2 linked regions of the Lacibacter sediminis genome follow. The main gene of each other region encodes a partner of the protein of the gene in region 2 in a complex. Links are inferred from orthologs where the notes say so. Each region holds a gene or a part of one and is shown on either strand. Other genes may lie near its edges.

Region 1 (6,775 bases), 970 kb from region 2 along the record:
CTTCATTGAATCGGCAAAACAAAAATTATTGCTACTTGGTATGAGTAGCGAGCAATTACAACGAGTGGTTCAAACAAAACAAACATCATTTACTATTTCCGTTTACAGCAAATACAGCGGACACGTTCATGAATCGGCCGGTGCTTCTATGAATACGTCATCAGAAAAAATGAAAGACATCTCTCAATTAACAGAAGAACTTTCATTGAAAGAAGGCATGTATATCAACAAAGGTCAATCGGTATTCATCGTCTATAATCCAAATCAGGCATGGGCACTGTTGAATATTTTTGGCGACAACCAGGGTCTTGTAAAGAAAGGGAACAGCGTACACATTATTCCTGAGACAGCACCCAACAAAGACTTCCGGGCAAGTATTGATTTTATTGAACCCTTCTACCGGAAAGAAAGTAAAACATTAACAGCGAGAGTATACTTCAATAACAGCAGCTTAAAAATTCCGATCGGCAGCCAGGTAAGAGCGGTGATCAACGGCAATTCAAAAGATGCTTATTGGCTGCCAAAAGAAGCTGTGTTATCGCTTGGGTTAGATAAAGTGGTGTTTCATAAAGTGGATGGTGGCTTTAAAGCACACAAAGTGAATACGGGCATTTTGCACGACGAACATATTCAAATCATCAGCGGATTAACAGCTACGGATTCTGTTGCCGTGAATGCACAATATTTAATGGATAGCGAAAGCTTCATTAAAGTAAAACAATAATTATGCGACATCTTTTTATACTTCTCATTTCAGCCTCTGTTCTTATTTCGTGCAAGAACAAAGCTATTACTAAAACTGAGAGCGATGTATACTACACCTGCTCCATGGATCCACAGGTGGTGGAGCAAAAGCCCGGTAAATGTCCCATCTGCAAAATGGATCTTACACCCGTTAAGAAAAGCAATGGCGATAAGAAAGATGAAATACAATTGAGTGATCAGCAGATCCAATTGGGGAATATTCAAACAGATACTATCCGTAACGGAACAATCGGTGATCAGTTGGTATTAACAGCCAGTCTTAATTTCGATCAGATGAAAACATCATCGGTGAGTTCAAGGGTGATGGGACGTGTAGAGAAATTATATTTTAAAAATATCGGGGACTATGTAAGCAAGGGTGCAGCGTTGTATGCCATCTACAGTGAAGACCTCAACAATGCCAAACAGGAATACCTGCTGGCACTGGAACAGAAAAAAACATTTGCAACAGAAACAGCTATCGACTTTGAACAGTTATTGCAAAGTGCTAAAAACAAATTACTGCTGTGGGGAGTGAGTGAATCACAGATCAATGAACTGGCGAGAACGAAAAAGGCTTCACCTACAACAACATTTTACAGTACAGCATCGGGCTATATCACCAGCATGGATATTCGTGAAGGCGATTATGCAATGGAAGGCGGAACAATAGTTAAAATGGCCGATCTCTCTACACTTTGGGCTGAAGCACAGGTGTACACTTCTCAACTTGCAGCAATAGATCTCAACAGTACAGCCACTGTTCAACTGCCGGATATAGATGGTAAAGAAATTAAGGGACGTATTGAATTTGTGAACCCGGAAATTAATCCTGATACAAGAATCAATCTTATACGTGTGTCTATTCCGAATACCGGCAATGAGTTAAAGCCCGGCATGTCGGCTTATGTAGTATTAAAAAGCAGACAACGTCAATCGCTTACTCTACCAATAGATGCGGTGATCAGGGATGGTAAAGGCGCTACTGTGTGGATCAGAACCAGCGGACAATCTTTCAAAAGTAAAATGGTGCAGGTTGGATTGGAAAGTGATGATCGAATTGAAATAAAATCGGGGTTAACAGCTGGTGATGTTGTAGTCATCAGCGGCGCCTATTTATTGCACAGTGAATACGTCTTTAAAAAAGGGGCCGATCCAATGTCAGGTCACAACCACTAAAAAAATGTAAGTAATATTGTGCCGCCATTAAAGCGAGTCGTTTAAACCAATACAAGAAATGAAATCGATTTATAAAATAGCAGTTGCCTTTTTGTTATTGCTGGTGAGTTGTAAAGAAAAAGAATCAAATAACAACAAAGACAAACCGACTGTTGTAACAAAAGGTGAATCCGAGTTTGATAAAATTAAATTGACCGAACTTGATGGCACACCAATTGAACTTCATCAATACGAAGGCAAAACCATCTTTATAAACTTTTGGGCAACCTGGTGCGGCCCCTGCATCCAGGAAATGCCTTCCATTCAAAAAGCAAAGACCAGTTTGAAAGACGAGGATATTGTATTCCTGTTTGCATCAAATGAAGAAGTAGAAGCCATTGAAGCATTTAAGAAAAAGCAGTCGTACGATTTTCATTACGTAAGAGTAGAGAACCTGGAGCAATTAAATATTATAGCCTTACCAACAACATATATTTTCAACCCAGACAAAAAACTTGTTTTCTCAGAAATGGGTTACAGAAAATGGGATAACAAAAACAATATTGATTTAATTCTTAATGCAGCAAAATAACATGACCAAACTGATCAACGTCCTTTCACTGATTATTGTATTTGCATCATGTGCAGATAAAACAACTGAAACAAAAACAACGGGAGAAGTTGTATCGCTCTCCTCTCCTGCCGCTGATTCATCTGCAGAACCTTATCTATTTACTGATGCAAAAGGCATCGTTCATCTTTCATGGGTACAGAAAAAAGGAAAAGGATCATCGCTGCATTTTTCGACACTTGCAAATGATCAATGGACAGCTCCTGTTACTATCAGCACCGGAAAAAACTGGTTTGTAAACTGGGCCGATTATCCGGTTATTACTTCAGATGCCAACGGAAATATGCTTGCGCATTTTTTAGAAAAAAGTGATACAGCAAAATTCACGTACGATATTAAGTTGGTTGCATCTGCCGATGCAGGTAAAACATGGGGAACGCCAACCACCTTACATGATGATGGCAAAAAAGCCGAACATGGTTTTGTTTCCATCACTCCTTATAACGATCAGTTTATTGCAGCATGGCTCGATGGAAGAAAAACAGCCATGGAAGGCGATCACAGTAAACATGAAGGGCATCATGGTGAAATGACCTTGAGAGGCGCTTTCCTCGATAAAAAAGGAACCAAGACAAAAGAATGGGAACTCGACGGAAGAATATGCGATTGCTGCCAAACAACCATTGCCATTACTGATAATGGACCAATCATTGTTTACAGAGATCGTTCAGATGAAGAGATCAGGGATATGTCCATCGTACGTTTTGTAAATGGCGAATGGACTCAACCCAAAACCATCTTCCCTGATGAATGGAAGATTGCCGGCTGCCCGGTGAACGGACCAAGAGCCGATGCTATTGGAAATAATTTAGCCATTGCATGGTTTTCAATGAAAGAAAATAAAGCACAGGTGAAGATCATTTTTTCTGAAGATGGCGGGGTTACATTTAAACCACCCATTCAGGTTGATGAAGGCAAAGCAATTGGCCGGGTTGATGTAGTGATGATCGATAAAGAAACAGCCATGCTGAGTTGGATGGAAGGATCGACCATTAAAGCAATTAAAGTAAATGCTGATGGTTCAAAAGGACAGCCTATTGTTGTTGCTGAATCTTCCGATTCAAGATCAAGCGGTTTTCCGCAAATGACCAAGGCAGGTGATAAATTGTTCTTTGCATGGGCAGATAATAAAGCAAAAACAATTAAGCTGGCAAGTTTGACTTTATAACAAAAACCTCTGGGGTTTCAGAAACCCCGGAGGTTTGTTTAACCTATACATTGTTAGTTTTCTCTGATCGTTCCACCAAAATCCTCCTGCTGAAGAATAAAGATCAACCGTTAACGGCTCTTTAACTGTCATTCTTGTAGTACATCCTGTCGTTTTTTATTTGTGAACAGCTGTGGATAATGACATAACATCAGATTAACAGGAATGGGCTTAAATTTGTCCCTTCATTCAAAAAAAATTAAAAGGATATAAATTATGGCACTCCAATTTACAGATGCAAACTTCCAGAGTGAAGTGATCAGTTCAGATAAACTCAGCGTAATCGATTTCTGGGCAGAATGGTGCGGACCATGTCGTGCAATCGGGCCGGTTATTGAAGAATTGAGTAAAGAATACGATGGTAAAGTAAAAGTGGGTAAAGTAAACGTTGACGAAAACCCACAGGTTAGTATGAACTACGGTATTACTTCTATTCCTGCTATCCTCTTCGTGAAGAACGGTCAGGTAGTTGACAAATTAGTAGGCGCACAGCCAAAAGGTAATTTCGTGAAGAAGATCGAACAACACATGTAAGATTTTATTACATCGATAATACAAACCCGTTTCAGTTTTGAAACGGGTTTTTCATTTTTGGTCGGCACCGAAGGTCAGACCAAAAATGAAAACGATTTTGTTACCTGCATTGGTACAACTATGGTCGTTCCTTGCCACGCTCGTTTTATGGTTCTGTATTTCATAGCATCATTAAAAAGCGTTGCAGCATGCATGTACTGAGCGGAGCTGATGTATCGCACGCTTCATAGCTTGTTCGTAATGCATCTATGGTTTTACAATAAATCCATTTCTTTATTCACATTCATTCAACATTCATTAAACCATCCATGGTTTATTCAATCAATTAATTAATTTCAAAGCATTAATACCGACAATACTTTGTTTTAAAGTAACCAGTCGACTCGCTTAACACTTAAAACGCTCCCATGAGTACAACAACCCTCCCCGCCAGCATTGTAACCGGTCATTACGGATTTGCAGATGTTCACCTGCATGCCGACACGAATCACAAGCTCTTACTGGCAACAAAAACATTCCAGACAGGCGATGTCATCAGCAAGTTTGGTGCAAGTGAAGTACATGAAGTTCCATCCCGTTATACCGTTCAGGTAAATGAAGAAGAACACATTATTCTTCAACCGGAGTTTCTGCAATACATTAACCACAGTTGTAATCCCAATGCATTCTTCAATACAAGTACAATGCAACTGGAAGCATTACGACCCATTGCACCCGGCGATGAGTTCACCTTCTTTTATCCATCAACAGAATGGTTCATGGCCGAACCGTTTGCATGTCATTGCGGCGAAGTGAATTGTATTGGCATCATAAAAGGAGCAAAAGAATTATCAAAAGATCTCTTGAAACATTATCGTTTAACAGCATTTATTGAAGGCAAAGTGAATGAAATAAACGATTAATCTATACATTTACTTATGCTTTCAAACCCATTTTCTTCACTTCCTTTAACTGAACATCCGCTCTTCATTTGGGTACTGGCTCCGCATCTGCAAACCAACGATGCCAACCTCGATTACTATTACGATTTTTCGCAAAGTATTGATGAGTATACAAAGGTGTTTGCTGAATTAAATCTCAATTGGAAATGGCAACCTGTTACACAGGAAAATTTCAAATCTGTTATTGATGACATCGCTGCTACCACATCTTTTCAAACACCCATTGTTCTGAATTTATGTGATGGTGATGAAGTGAATGGCACACCGGGCGTGTCCGTCATTCATTATTTAAAAGAAAAGCAACTGATTTATACCGGAGCTGATGCCCCTTTTTATGATAACACTACTTCTAAAATTATTATGAAGGAGTTGTTTGATAAAGCAGGTATTGCACATGCAAAGTGGGTTGCCATTCATCATGCTAAACAAAAAATTGGCGGCATCTGCAATTATGTTGGCACACCTTTGATCGTTAAGCCTGCCGTTAGCGGTGGCAGTATGGGTCTTGGAGTAAAGAACGTGGTGCATAATGATGAAGAGTTGAAAGCATTGGTGAAAGAACTGTTTGATGGTTACCGTGGCTGGGATTTTTCATTTGGCGGATTAGTAGCAGAAGAGTTTATTAACGGACCTGAGTACACCGTGTTTCTTTCGGGTTCACATCAATCACCAAGAAGCAGAAGAGTGTATCCACCGGTTGAACGCATTTTTCATAAAGATTTACCCGATACAGAAAAGTTTTTATCCTTCGATCGTTTATGGGAAACCTATGAACAGGAAAAACCCATCGGCGAGTTTGAAGATTTTTATCAATACAACCTGCCTCCTATCGGTTTACAGAAAAAAATCATGGACCTGAGCTGGAAAGCTTATTGTGCAGTTGGAGGAACGGGTTACGGCCGTATCGATATACGTATGGATAAGGCCACCGGTAAACTTTATGTGCTGGAAGTAAATGCACAATGCGGATTGAGTGAAGATGAAAATTATACTTCCATTGGTGCTATTGTTCGTTTAAGTAATCAATCTTACTCCGGTTTAATTCTGCATATTTTACAGGACGCCATGCAGCGTCATCACAAAAAACAAAAAAAGGCAGTGGCTGTGCGTTAACAGCAAGTTGATATGAAGATATGTGTACTGCAACCCGATTATTCTACTTCTGCTGTTGATTATCAATATTACGATCCTGCAAGGAACTTATCGCACCTGTTACCTCATGTACAGTTCGATCATGTATTGCTCAACAAACTCACTACCTATAAACAGTTACTTGAATTAAGCAAGAAGGGTTATGATTGTTTTGTGAATCTCTGTGAAGGTTATCTCGAATGGGAAGTGCCTTCCATTGATGTGATCTATACATTGGAATTACTCAATCTTCCATTCACCGGGCCAAACACATTGCTCTACGATCCGCCAAAAGAATTAATGAAGTATGTGGCTTATACCGAAGGTGTGGCAACAGCCAATTATGCTTTGATCGATACCTTTGAACAATTGGAGCAACAGGTAAATCATCTCAACTTTCCGTTGTTTGTAAAACCTGCAAAAGCAGGC
Region 2 (8,234 bases):
CAGGCTGCACGTACCGACGGTAAATGATAATTTTAAATTGATCGAAATAATTAAACCCTGGCATACGCCGGGGTTTATATTTTTTGTAGCAACTCAATTGTACGTTGAACCATGCTTTCTGTTACATCAAGATGCAAAACAAAACGTATCTGCTGTTTACCCATTGTAAAGCAAAGAATGCCTTTTTCTTTTAGCTTCAATACAAGTTCATCTGCATTGATGTTTTCTTTTACACGGAAGATGACGATGTTGGTTTCAACCGGTAATACGGTTTCCACATTGTGATTATTCAGCAGCGTTGCTTCAATCAATTTCGCATGCTCATGATCTGTTGCCAATCGTTCAACATGATGTTCCAATGCATATAAACCTGCAGCAGCGATGATCCCGGCTTGCCGCATACCGCCGCCAAATACTTTCCGGAGTCGTCTTGCTTTTTTTATCTTTTCTTTTGTTCCGAGCAACACGCTGCCAATAGGTGAGCCAAGCCCTTTACTCAAACAAATAGAAATAGAATCGAATAACTGTCCGTAATCCATTGCCGATTGTTGTTTCGCTACCAAGGCATTGAAAAGACGGGCACCATCAAGATGCAGGATGAGGTTATTTGCTTTGCAGACGTCTTTAATGGCCGCTATATCTTCGAGTTCATAACAACTGCCACCGCCACGGTTGCTGGTATTTTCCAGCACCACTAAGCTTGAAATGGCTTTGTGCACATCATCCCTGTTATTAATGGCATCTGAAACATGGGTGGCTTTTATACGCCCACGATCGCCCTGTAATAATCGTACAGAAGCACCGGAGTTGAAGGCAATACCTCCGCCTTCGTATTGGTAAACATGGCTTAATTCATCACAGATCACTTCGTCACCGGGTTGGGTGTGCATTTTTATGGCGATCTGGTTGGTCATTGTGCCTGATGGACAGAACAATCCAGCCTCCATTCCAAACAGTTTTGCGGCGGTTTCTTCCAAGTTATTAACAGTGGCATCTTCTCCAAACACATCATCACCCAACTCAGCCTGCCACATAACTTCTTTCATCCCCTTGGTTGGTTGGGTTACAGTATCACTTCTTAAATCAATCCATTCCATATCAATTAATTATTGAGTAGGCAAGTTAACCGTTTATGTAAAATTATCGTCTGAAAATAAACTTTCTGAACCTTTAAATTGTTGTTTATCAGTGTTAAGTTTCCACTGAAAACGATACAAGGATGCCTACAAGAGCCGCAATTATACACATGGGCTATGAAAAACGGCGATTGATGATTAACTTTGCAGACGGTTACAGTGGATTCTTAACGAGATTTTCCCAACTCCCGGTCGATTTTCCCTGTCTTAGTAACGTTTCAAACAATTAAGAGGAATTTAATATGCGGCAGCTCAAAATTGCAACTCAGATTACCAATCGTGATTCACAAGCGGTTGAGAAGTATTTACAGGAAATATCAAAGATCCCCATGATCACGCCCGAGGAGGAAACAACTCTTGCTCAGCGTATTAAAATGGGTGATCAGCGAGCTTTGGATAAATTGGTACAATCGAACCTTCGTTTCGTAGTATCAGTAGCCAAGCAATATCAACACCAGGGTTTATCTTTAAGTGACCTGATCAATGAGGGTAATCTCGGTTTGATCAAAGCCGCTCAGCGTTTTGATGAAACCAAAGGTTTTAAATTCATTTCTTACGCTGTTTGGTGGATCCGTCAATCAATTCTGCAAGCTTTGGCTGAACAGGGTCGTTTGGTGCGTTTGCCACAGAATAAGATCGGTACTTATAATAAAGCCAACAAGGCATACATGGCGTTTGAACAGGAACATGAGCGTGAGCCTTCAACTGAGGAGCTTGCTGATATTCTTGAAATGAGCGAAACAGAGATCAACAATATCTTCCAAAGCAATACCCGTCACACTTCTTTAGATGCACCTGTGCACGAAGCAGAAGATGTAGCAATGGGTGATTTGCTGGAAGGCAGTGATGATACAGATGAAGATGTAATGAAGGATTCTTTGCGTAACGAGATCCGTCGTGTGTTGAAATCTCTCAGCCCACGTGAAGCGGAGATCGTAAATGCTTATTTTGGATTGGATGGCGAAAATGGTGTTACCATTGAGCAGATCGGTCAGAAATATGATTTGACCAAAGAGCGTATCCGCCAGATCAAAGAAAGAGCGATCAAACGTTTACAGAAAGCCCGCTACAGCAATGCGCTGAAGAGCTATCTCGGAAATTAATTATAATGGGTATTAAGTATCAAACCCCGGCCTCAGTGTCGGGGTTTTTTGTGTCCCGAGCGGTAGTCAAGGGGCTTTTATTTGTATTGAGCGCAGCCGGGATACAAATCCAAATAAACAATTAGCATATTCTTCATGTTTATCTGAAAAGATCATCACGTAAATTTGATCTATGCAACGACTTGTATTGCTCAGCAGTTTGTTCCTGTTACTGCTGGGATGTGAAAAGAAAGTAGATTTTGACCTGAAAGACGCCGCTCAGTTACTCACTGTTGATGCTTCTATTGAAAACGGGCAAGATCCGGTAGTGATCCTTACAAAAAGCCTCAACTATTTTTCAAAAGTTTCAGCCGATGTGATCAGCAATTCATTGGTGAAAGATGCAGAGGTTTTTATTTCCAATGGCAGCACCACACATCAGCTACGCAGGTACGACATGGTGATACCGGGTACAACTGTTCCCTTTAGTTTTTACAGCAGCGACCCAGCAAATCCTTTAACAATCATAAAAGGAGAATTAGGGAAGCAATACCAGCTCCGTATTGTTTGGCAGCAAAAAGAATACAATGCCACAACAAATATTCCGCAGATAAGAAAAACGATCGATTCACTATGGTGGGTAAAGGCGCCCAATACGCCTGATACAAGCAAAAAGATAGTTGTAAGGGCAAAAGTGAAAGACCCGCAGCCATTTGGCGATTATGCACGTTATTTCACCAAAGTTAACAGCGAACCGTTCTTGCCTGGTTTTAACTCTGTGTTTGATGATGCGTTTGTGAATGGCACAACTTATATGGTTGATGTGGACCGTGGCATTGATCGTAATGTTGACCTGGATTTTGATGAGTATGGATTTTTCAAAAAAGGAGATACTGTTACCGTCAAATTCAGCAATATTGATAAAGCCACATTCGATTTCTGGCGAACAGTAGAGTTCAGTTACCAAAGCATCGGCAACCCGTTTTCTTCTCCCACCAAAATACTGGGCAATATCAGTAATGGTGCATTAGGCTATTTTGGCGGTTATGCCAACCAGTTTACTACGGTTATTATTCCCCGTTAATTATCCACACCGGCTGCGCATGTAACCACGGTTACATTTCAATTGGATGGATAGGACTATTTTTGTCGACTTAAAAATTTGAAGACGAATATGGAAGCAGCAGAAAAAGTACATTGTTTGATTATTGGATCAGGTCCTGCAGGTTATACCGCCGCTATTTATGCATCAAGGGCAAACCTGAAACCTGTGTTATACCAGGGAATTCAACCCGGCGGACAGTTAACCATTACAACAGAAGTGGAAAACTACCCCGGTTATGCAGAAGGAGTACAAGGTCCCGAGATGATGGTTGATTTTGAAAAGCAGGCAGCACGCATGGGTGCCGATATCCGTTATGGATTGGCAACAAAAGTAGATTTCAGTTCAACACCACATAAAGTTTGGATCGATGATGAAAAGCTCATTGAAGCTGATAGCGTGATCATTTGTACCGGTGCAAGTGCGAAATGGCTTGGATTGGAAAGTGAGCAACGTCTCAATGGTTATGGTGTAAGCGCATGTGCAGTGTGCGATGGTTTCTTTTTCCGTGGTAAAGAAGTGGCCATTGTTGGTGCCGGCGATACCGCTGCAGAAGAAGCATTATATCTCAGTAAGCTTTGTTCAACAGTGCACATGTTGATTCGTAAAGATGCGATGCGTGCAAGTAAAGTAATGCAGGATCGTGTACTCAACACGCCGAATATCAAAGTTTACTGGAACACTGAAACCATCGAAATACTTGGCGACAATAAAGTAGATGGCATGAAAGTGTTGAACAATAAAACAAATGAAGAATCGGTAATACCTGTGCAGGGATTCTTTGTTGCTATCGGTCATGAACCTAACTCAGCAATTTTCAAAGATTTTATTGATATGGATGAAGCCGGCTACATCAAGACCATTCCCGGTACTTCAAAAACAAATGTAGAAGGTGTGTTTGCAGGTGGCGATGTGCAGGATAAAATTTATCGCCAGGCAGTAACCGCTGCAGGCAGTGGTTGTATGGCTGCATTGGATGCAGAACGTTATTTATCAGCAAAAGGAGTTGTATAATTCTATTGTTGTGAAAAGATAGTCCTGCTGATACAGCAGGACTTTTTTATTTTCGGCACATGATAGCTGTTCATTTAAAAGAGTTGAAATTTCATGCACACCATGGTTTATATGCCGGAGAAGATAAAACAGGCGGACCGTTTGAAGTAAATCTTTCGGTGTATTATGAACCTGCCGGGCCAATCACATCTATCGAGCAAACAATCAATTATGTTGCTTTGTTTGAGATTGTGAAGCAACGAATGATGCAAAAAAGCAGTCTGATAGAAACAGTGGCGCAGGATATTTGTGATACGATTAAGACCCGTTTTCCCGTTATTATGGAAATAAAGGTGGAAATTGATAAGTGTTCGCCACCCATTGAAAACTTTCAAGGTAAAACCGGCATAACCTTGCATAAAACATTTAACCGGATCACATGAAGAAAGTAATTGTTGTTTTTTTTAGTGCACTCATATTTACGGGTGTCTCATTTGCACAGTCGGTTGAAGAACTTGTGAGGCAGGGCGATATACTCGAACGGCAATTGAAAGAAGAAGAAGCCTACCAGAAATTTAAAGAAATTATTAAGCAACAGCCAACCCATTTGCATGCATTGACCCGTTGCAGCGAGTTGGCCAGTCGTATTGGCCGTCGTCAGTCAACGAAAGAAAAGCAAATGGATTTTTATCAAGCAGCAAAGATCTATGCTGAACGTGCGTTGCGGGTGAATCCAAAAGACAGTGAAGCCAATGTTGCCATGTCATTTGCCTACGCACGGATGTCATTACTTAAAAACGGAAAAGAAAAAGTAGAATACGTTCGTGAGATCAAGAATTATGCTGATAGGGCACTCCTTTACAATCCGCAAAATTTTAAAGCACTGTTTGTGATTGCCCGCTGGCATTACGAAGTAAGTAATTTGAATGGGATGGAAAAGGCCGCAGTAAAAGTGTTCTTTGGTGGACTGCAAAAAAACTCACTCGACTCAGCAGTGTACTATTATGAAAAAGTAAAAGCATTGAGTCCTGAGTTTGTGTTGAATTATCTTGAACTGGCCAAAGCCTATCACCGTAATAACAAAAAGGCCAAGGCAATTGAAACATTGAATCATTTGTTACGCCTGCCCAATACTGCTGCGGATGATCCCACCATTAAATCTGAAGCAAAGCAATTACTCTCTACCTGGAAAGCATAAGCAGCCGGGATTTACAGACAAAAAATTTCATGTACGTTTGCAGATTAATCGCCACATTTGAACGCAACGGTTTTTTTATTTACGCCTCCTTTTACACAATTAAATACGCCGTATCCTGCAACGGCTTACCTGAAAGGTTTTCTCAATACAAAAGGTATTTCTTCTTTTCAAAGTGATCTTGGAATTGAAGTAACCCTGCAATTGTTTTCAAAGAAAGGCTTATCAAATGTATTTTCATCCATTGCTGATGAACAAAATTGTTCTGCCAATGCAAAACGTATAATTGCTTTAAAAGAAGAGTACATCAAAAGTATTGATGACGTGGTGTTGTTTCTGCAGGGAAAAAACCCAACCATTGCACATTTGATCGCATCACGAAACTTATTGCCTGAAGCAGGAAGGTTTGCCGAGCTTACCGATTTTCATTGGGCATTTGGTGCAATGGGTTTACAGGATAAAGCCAAACATATCGCTACACTTTATCTTGAAGACCTGGCCGATCTCATTAAAGAATGTGTTGATGAGCATTTTGGTTTCAGTCGTTATGCAGAACGTTTGGGAAGAAGTGCCAACAGTTTTGATGAACTGTATGCAGAACTCCAAAAACCTTTAACGCTTGTTGATGAATTATTGATTGAACGCCTGCAAAAGCATATTGAAAAAGTTCAACCGAAATTTGTTGCCGTCTCTGTTCCTTTTCCCGGAAATTTATATGCGGCGTTCAGAAGTGCACAATGGATCAAAGCAAATCATCCACACATCAAGGTAACAATGGGTGGTGGTTTCCCTAATACAGAACTGCGTTCCTTAAAAGATGAACGTGTATTTGAGTTCTTCGATTTTATTACGCTTGATGATGGTGAAGCGCCCATCGAACAACTGTTAAAATTTATCGCAGGAGAAATTGATGCAACTCAATTGAAGCGTACATTTCTATTGCAGGATGGAATCGTTACTTACATCAACAACAGTTCCTGTAAAGACTATAAGCAAACCGAAGTTGGCACACCTGATTATACTGATCTGCTGTTACACGATTATATTTCAGTAATTGAAGTGGTAAACCCGATGCATAGTTTGTGGAGCGATGGCCGCTGGAATAAATTAACGATGGCACATGGTTGCTATTGGGGCAAGTGTACCTTCTGTGATATTTCGCTTGACTATATTAAACTGTACGAACCCATTGCTGCAAAACTTTTGTGCGACCGTATGGAAGAGATCATTGCACAAACAGGTAACAATGGTTTTCATTTTGTAGATGAAGCTGCACCACCTGCATTGATGCGTTCATTGGCATTGGAGATCATTAAACGAAAATTGGTAGTAAGCTGGTGGACGAATGTGCGCTTTGAAAAAAGTTTCACACGTGATCTTTGTCTACTCTTAAAAGCAAGCGGTTGTATTGCAGTAAGCGGCGGGCTGGAAGTTGCAAGTGATCGTTTGCTGGAACTTATCAGTAAAGGTGTAACTGTGGCGCAGGTAGCAAAAGTGAACAAACATTTTACCGAAGCAGGCATTATGGTACATGCTTATCTCATGTATGGTTTCCCAACACAAACAGCACAGGAAACAATTGATTCGTTAGAAATGGTTCGGCAGATGTTTAAGACAGGGGTATTGCAATCTGCATTCTGGCATCAATTTGCAATGACAGCTCATAGTCCGGTTGGTATGAACCCGGAACATTTCAAAGTAAAGAAAGCAAAAGAAGTAGCTATTTTATTTGCAGATAATGATGTGGAGCATATTGATGAAACGGGTGCTGATCATGAAAGTTTCAGTTTTGGTTTAAAGAAATCATTGTTTAATTATATGCAGGGACTTTGCCTGGATGATCCTTTGCAAAAATGGTTTGATGTGAAAGTGCCAAAGACCACCGTTGCACCTGATCACATTGTAAAGGTGTTGCTCGATGATGAGATTCCCTTGTTTAAACCGGCAGCCAAAGTGGTATTCCTCGGAACTGTACTGCAATCAGAATTGATCACTAAATCAAAGAAGGGAAGCACTTGGGAAGTATTACAAATCACCTTTGTTACAAAAAAAGAAAACATTACCATCAATACCGACACGGCAAAAGGAGAGTGGTTACTGCAACTCTTACCAAAAATCAATGTACAGAACGAGAAACTGTTGAGCATGCAGGAAATAAAAGATGATTATGAACAGCAGGAACTTGAAGATTTTGAATTGTTCTGGGATAATAAACCCATCAGCAATTTGTATAAGGCGGGACTGTTGAAGTTGTAGGTATGCCATACCTGTTCCTCAGATTATGAAATTATTTGTAGCTTACAATCCAATCCATACAACGTTTATGAAAAATTGTATTCCTGTTCTATTTGTTTTAACCACACTCTTTATTGGCTGTCAGAAATCCGGCGAAAATGAACCGGAGGTTACGCTTAACGATCTCAAAGGCAAGTGGAAATTTGTTGCCACAAAAGAAGGGCCTGATTCATCGAATCCTCAAGGCGTATGGACCAATTTTAATTACGGCAAAACAACTTATGTAAAAGAGCTGTATTGCGTAAACGACAGCAGGGTTGGTCAGTCATATTATCTCTCTGATATAAATTGCGCTTACTATGAATCTGCAGGATCAATTGTTGGAGTAATCTCTTCCGATTGTGGAAGAACAATCGTAATGCGTGATACGGTGTGGACGCAATTGACTGCTTACGATCTTATTTTAAAAGATGCCAATTCGTTTGAATGGG

The links.
Region 1: the proteins of trxB (region 2) and trxA are in contact, whole or in part, in a crystal structure (PDB 1F6M), measured with the Escherichia coli proteins. The link is inferred for Lacibacter sediminis from one-to-one orthologs.

What each region holds. Positions count from the first base shown.
Region 1 is NZ_CP060007.1:2,105,473-2,112,247, reverse strand. Bases 2,760-5,615 are described here. They hold trxA (thioredoxin), read left to right. Parts: upstream 2,760-3,956; coding sequence 3,957-4,274; downstream 4,275-5,615. Other genes in these bases: H4075_RS08980 (D-alanine--D-alanine ligase family protein), read left to right, coding at 5,192-5,615; H4075_RS08985 (SET domain-containing protein-lysine N-methyltransferase), read left to right, coding at 4,682-5,176; H4075_RS08995 (sialidase family protein), read left to right, coding at 2,760-3,701. Outside these bases: H4075_RS09010 (efflux RND transporter periplasmic adaptor subunit), read left to right, coding at 1-724; H4075_RS09005 (efflux RND transporter periplasmic adaptor subunit), read left to right, coding at 727-1,923; H4075_RS09000 (TlpA family protein disulfide reductase), read left to right, coding at 1,982-2,494; more of H4075_RS08995, read left to right, coding at 2,496-2,759; more of H4075_RS08980, read left to right, coding at 5,616-6,328; H4075_RS08975 (SET domain-containing protein-lysine N-methyltransferase), read left to right, coding at 6,341-6,775. UniProt on the Escherichia coli protein: Participates in various redox reactions through the reversible oxidation of its active center dithiol to a disulfide and catalyzes dithiol-disulfide exchange reactions.
Region 2 is NZ_CP060007.1:3,077,566-3,085,799, reverse strand. The notes cover bases 2,584-5,363. They hold trxB (thioredoxin-disulfide reductase), read left to right. Parts: upstream 2,584-3,392; coding sequence 3,393-4,334; downstream 4,335-5,363. Other genes in these bases: H4075_RS13060 (tetratricopeptide repeat protein), read left to right, coding at 4,753-5,363; folB (dihydroneopterin aldolase), read left to right, coding at 4,394-4,756; H4075_RS13075 (DUF4249 domain-containing protein), read left to right, coding at 2,584-3,302. Also shown: H4075_RS13090 (carboxy terminal-processing peptidase), read left to right, coding at 1-27; H4075_RS13085 (threonine aldolase family protein), read right to left, coding at 75-1,097; H4075_RS13080 (sigma-70 family RNA polymerase sigma factor), read left to right, coding at 1,379-2,239; more of H4075_RS13075, read left to right, coding at 2,412-2,583; more of H4075_RS13060, read left to right, coding at 5,364-5,511; H4075_RS13055 (B12-binding domain-containing radical SAM protein), read left to right, coding at 5,569-7,764; H4075_RS13050 (hypothetical protein), read left to right, coding at 7,790-8,234.